2 regions of the Variovorax sp. AB1(2024) genome follow, and region 2 is predicted to be linked to the other one. Evidence: riboswitches for the same ligand, from Rfam matches in the RefSeq annotation. Region 2 holds a riboswitch; the other holds the start of a gene.

Region 1 (2,387 bases), 1.0 Mb from region 2:
AGCGCAGCGACGGCGTGATGGCATAGCCGTAGGCGGCACTGCCGGTGGTCTTGCCGCCGAATTCGCTGTCGCGGTCGTGGCGCACATGCAGCTGCAGCGAGTGCGGGCCCTGCACGAAGCCGTAGCCCAGCGACAGCGCGTCCTGCGCGCGGTCGCGCGACAGCAGCTTCGAGCTGGTGGTGGGCGCGTTGTCGAGTGCGTCTTCGCGGCGTTCCAGGGTGGCCGTCACCAGGTGCGGGCCGAAGCGGAATTCGTTCTGGAACAGGTAGCCGCGCAGGTGGGTTTCGGTGCGGTAGAACGAAGGCTGCGTCTTGTAGACCGACTGCGAATCGGTGATCTGCACGCGGGTGCTGTAGACGTCGTTCCACTTGGCCGACCAGGTGAGGCCGGCGGTGCGCAGCGTGTTGCTCGAAATGTCGTTGGCGAACAGGAACGGCAGCTTGGTCCTGTACGACACGGTGGCGTCGTAGCCGGCCTTGATGTCGCTCGCGAGCAGCGTGGCGTCGATGCGCTGGTCGGGCGTGAGCTGGAAGCCCAGCTTCACGTTGCCCGAGGTGCTGTTGTAGCCGTCGCGGTCGGGGCTGGTGAAGCCGTCCTTGACCACGTTGCGCTTGTCGACCGGCTGCACGTTGTAGCCCTTGCTTTCTTCATGCTCGACACCGAAGGAGTAGTCGAACAGGCCCGACTTCCCGCTCACGCCGCCTTCGATCCTGCGCAGGCCGTAGCTGCCGAAGCCGATGCCCGCGTAGGGCGAAACGCCCTCTTCGCCGCGCTTGGTGAAGAGCTGGATCACGCCGCCGATGGCGTCCGAGCCGTACACCGCGGCGGCCGGACCGCGCAGCACTTCGATGCGGTCGATCTGGGACAGCGGAATGCCTTCCCAGCCGGCGCCGCCGGTCGATTGCGAGTCGATGCGCACGCCGTCGAGGTAGACGGCCGTGAAGCGCGTTTCCGCACCTCGGATGTACAGGCTCGTCGTGTTGCCGATGCCGCCGGTGCGCGAGATCTCGATGCCGGGCAGGCGCGCCAGCACGTCGGCCACGCCGGTGGCGCCGCTGCGCTCGATGGTCTGGCGGTCGATGATCGACACGTCGCCCACCAGGTCAGACAGCGCCTGCGGCGTGCGGTTGGCCGTGACCACCGTCTCGCCGAGGGTGGGCGCCTGTTGCGCATGGGCCAGGCCGCCGAAGGCGGATGCCAGCGCCAGCGGCAGGCAGGCGAAGCGGAGACGGCGCGCGGGAGCGCGGCCACGGAAAACGGAAGCGTGGGAAATCATGAAATGTGCCGAACGAACGTCAATGCCCCGTGCCGGCTTCCCCGCCGGCACCTGGGCGCAATGGCTGCCTCGCGCACGGAATCTTTTTTTCCGTGCATGCGGCAGCCGCCTTGTTGGCCGGTATCCGGGCTGGCAGAACACCCCTCGCCGCCTTCCCAGGCACCTGTTTCAGGGTGCCCAGTGGCTGTGTGGAGAGGGGTGACGCCTTGCGGCGTCGTCTGCTTGACCGTTGCGGGGGCAGCGCAGGCGGCTTGGGCCGGGCCCGGTACGCGCTCGAGGGCGTTCGGGGGACCTTCACTCCTGCTTCCCGTTGAACCGCGGCGCGTGAACCACGCCGCAGGCACCAACGGGCGGGATTTTAGGCCCTGTCCGACACGGTTTAAGCCGAAAGTTGCGCACCGCTAACATCGAAGCAATGCGCCCGGCCTCGGTTTTCCTGAATATTCGTTCCGCGCTGCAGCGGCTTTTCGGCGTTTCGGGCTGGCAGTCGATGCTGCTCTGGTCCATTGCCGCGGGCCTGCTCGGCACGCTGGCGACCGAACTGTTCCGCGCGGCGCTCTACGGCTTCGAGCATCTGGTGCTGGGCCCCGGCGAAGGGCTGGTGGCCATGGCCAGGCACCTGCCGTGGTGGGCGCGCGTGGCCTGCCCCACGCTCGGCGGGCTGGTGGCGGGCCTGCTGCTGGTGCTTGCCAAGCGCGTGGCGGAGCGAAGCGCCACCTCCGACTACATGGAAGCGATCGTGCTCGGCGACGGACGCATTCCGGTCGCGCAGACGCTGGTGCGCAGCGCGTCGTCGCTGGTGAGCATCGGCACCGGCGGCTCCATAGGGCGCGAAGGCTCGATGGTGCAGCTTGCGGCGCTGGCGGCCTCGCAACTGGGGCGGCTGCTGCGCTTTCCGGCGGAACGGCTGCGGCTGCTGGTGGCCTGCGGCGCCGCCGCCGGCCTCACGGCCGCCTACAACGCGCCCATCGCGGGCGCCTTCTTCGTCGCCGAAATCGTGCTGGGCTCGATCGCGATGGAAAGCGTGGGGCCGATCATCATCGCGTCGGTGGTGGCGAACGTCGCGATGCGCGCGCTGCCGGGCTATCAGCCGCCTTACAAGATGCCGGCG
Region 2 (2,387 bases):
TGCCGCCCGATCTGCTGCGTCTTGCCCGGGTCGCTCGCGTCGCGCGACAGCAGCTTGTTCTTCTCGATGCGGTAGGCCGCCACGGTCCAGGCGCCGCGGTTGTCGGCGAACTGGCGCTTGTAGCCGACCTCGACCTGCCGGCCGGTGCTGAGCTCGAACGGCACCTGCGTGGCCGAGGTGCTGATGAGCGAGGTCAGCGGATCGGCCGCGCGCGCCACCTGCGCATAGAAAGACTGCGACGCATCGGGCGCATACACCACGCCCAGGCGGCCGGTGGCGTACTCGAAGGTCTTGCCCAGATTGTTGGCCGCGTTCTGCAGGTCGGCGCGGGCGATCTTCGCGTGGTCCCAGCGCAGGCTGCCCACCACCGACCATTGATCGTCGAAGGCCAGCTTGTCTTCGGTGAGGAAGGCGTAGGTGCCGGTCCTGGTCCGGTAGCGAGGCGTGTAGGCCACGGGCGAAACGTAGTAGCCCGGGTTGAAGACGAAGGGGTCCACCACCGATCGCCCACCATAGGGCGAATCGTTGGTGTGCTGGAAGTCGATGCGGTTCACGTCGAAGCCCACCAGCACCTGGTTGGCCAGGCCGAACAGGCCGTGTTTGAAGGTGGCGTCGGTGCGGTTGCCGATCTGCTCCTGGTCGTGGCCGATCTCCAGGTAGTCGCCGCGCGTCACGCGGCGCGTGGTGGCGCTGTAGGTGTAGGTCTCGCTGTTGCGCCAGTGGCGCTTGCTCTCCAGCCGGTAGAGCTGGTTGCGCACGGTGACCGAATCGTTCGGCGTCCACTGGGCGTCGAGGCGGGTCCACTTGTCGAGGTACTTGATCTCGGAATCGTCGAGGTTGTAGTTCTGGCGCAGCATCTGGCTGCTCAGGCGGCCGTCGATCAGCGGCACGCCGTAGTAGCGCTGCGGCGACTGCCGGCCCTCGTCGTGCGAGAGCGTGAACTGCAGTTGCGGCGACACGTCGAGCCGCACCGCCGCGCCCACGGCCAGGCTCTCGGCCTGGCCGCGCTGCATGAAGCCGTCGGTCTGGCGGTGGCTGATGTCGAAGCGGTAGGAGAGCCTGTCATTGATCGCGCCGCCGCTGCCGAAAGCCACCTGGCGGGTGGCGTCGGAGCCGACGGTGAGCAGCGCCTGGTTCTGGATCGGCCCGCGCGTGGGCTTCCTGGGCACCACGTTGATCGCGCCGCCGATGGCGCCTTCGCCGTACATCACCGAGGCCGCGCCGCGCAGTACCTCGATGCGGTCGACCGACCAGGTGTCGAACGGGAAGGTGACGGTTCCCGCGCCCGCGTACAGCCGCGTGCCGTCGAACAGCTGCATCACCGAGCCGTGGCCCAGGAAGCCGCGCGCCGCCATCGCGGTGCCGCCGTTGCCGGGGCCGGGCGAACCGGTGATGCCGGTGGCGCGGGTGGCGGCATCGATCACCAAGGCGTCGCCGCGTGCGCGGATGGTGTCGCCGTCCAGCACCTCGATGCTGGCCGGCGTTTCCAGCGGCGTCAGGCCCAGGCGGCTGCCGGTCTGAGTGGTCTCGTCGATGGCGAGCCGCGTATTGGCGGTCGGCCTCGACCTGCACCGGCGCCAGGCTCTGGCTGCCGTCGGCCTGTGCGAGGGCCGCGGCAGGCCCGAGGGCGAGCCCCAGCCCCAGTGAAATACCCGAAAGCCGCACGCTTTGCGGCGCGCCCGTGCGATCGCGCGATGGCGATGCCTGTCGGCTCATGTGATCTCTCCTCCGGCCCGCGTCCCCGCAGGCTCCTCTGTCCGAAAAAGGACGAGGCGGGAGAAGCGGAGGGGCGATGACGGTCCAGGCGCGAGCGCGGAGGCGGCAGGCCCGGACACGCACTCCCGCAGCGTCCGAAGGCGGTTTCCAAGGCCGGTATCCGGGCTTGCGGAGCGCTCCGACGCGCGAAATGCGCATCGGAGCAGAAACCCTCGCCTTCCCACGCCGAAGCGCAGTGGCCGCCGGCCTCTTCAAGGAGGCGCCGGCTTGAGGATTCCCGATCCGCTGACCGTTGCGGGGGCAGCGCAGGAATGACCGGGTCGGCTATGACCCGGCGCACCTGCTTCCCGTTTAACCCCGGCGCCATGGCATGGCGGGCGGGGCACCTTCGAACCGTGTTGACTGGTTTGATTCGTGAGAATTAACAAACCATAACCGCGAAATTATAAGTAGCCGCTATTGCCGTCGGGTCCGAACAGGCGCCGCATCACCGCCACGCCGGCCACCAGCGCGTTCGAATAGCTGGCGTAGGGCTCGAGCGCCGCTTCCAGCGGCTCGTAGAAGTGGGAGGCGTCTCCGGGCTCTCCGGCGACCGCTTCCATCAGCACCCAGTAGAACTCCCCTTTTTCCAGCTCATGGACAGTGAGCGCGATGTTTCTCTGTGTGTGCAT

Evidence for each region. Region 2 has a riboswitch for cobalamin ahead of WIX39_RS20460 (TonB-dependent receptor). Riboswitches for the same ligand answer to the same signal wherever they lie in the genome.
Region 1: another riboswitch for cobalamin. It lies ahead of WIX39_RS15650 (TonB-dependent receptor domain-containing protein); the one in region 2 lies ahead of WIX39_RS20460 (TonB-dependent receptor).

Annotation. Positions count from the first base shown of each region.
Region 1 covers NZ_JBBHKP020000001.1:3,349,268-3,351,654, reverse strand. The annotation lists gene WIX39_RS15650 (TonB-dependent receptor domain-containing protein) at 1-1,276, opposite strand, end outside; cobalamin riboswitch at 1,375-1,638, opposite strand; gene WIX39_RS15645 (ClcB-like voltage-gated chloride channel protein) at 1,692-2,387, shown strand, end outside.
Region 2 covers NZ_JBBHKP020000001.1:4,367,913-4,370,299, forward strand. The annotation lists gene WIX39_RS20460 (TonB-dependent receptor) at 1-1,466, opposite strand, end outside; cobalamin riboswitch at 1,851-2,120, opposite strand; gene WIX39_RS20465 (hypothetical protein) at 2,160-2,387, opposite strand.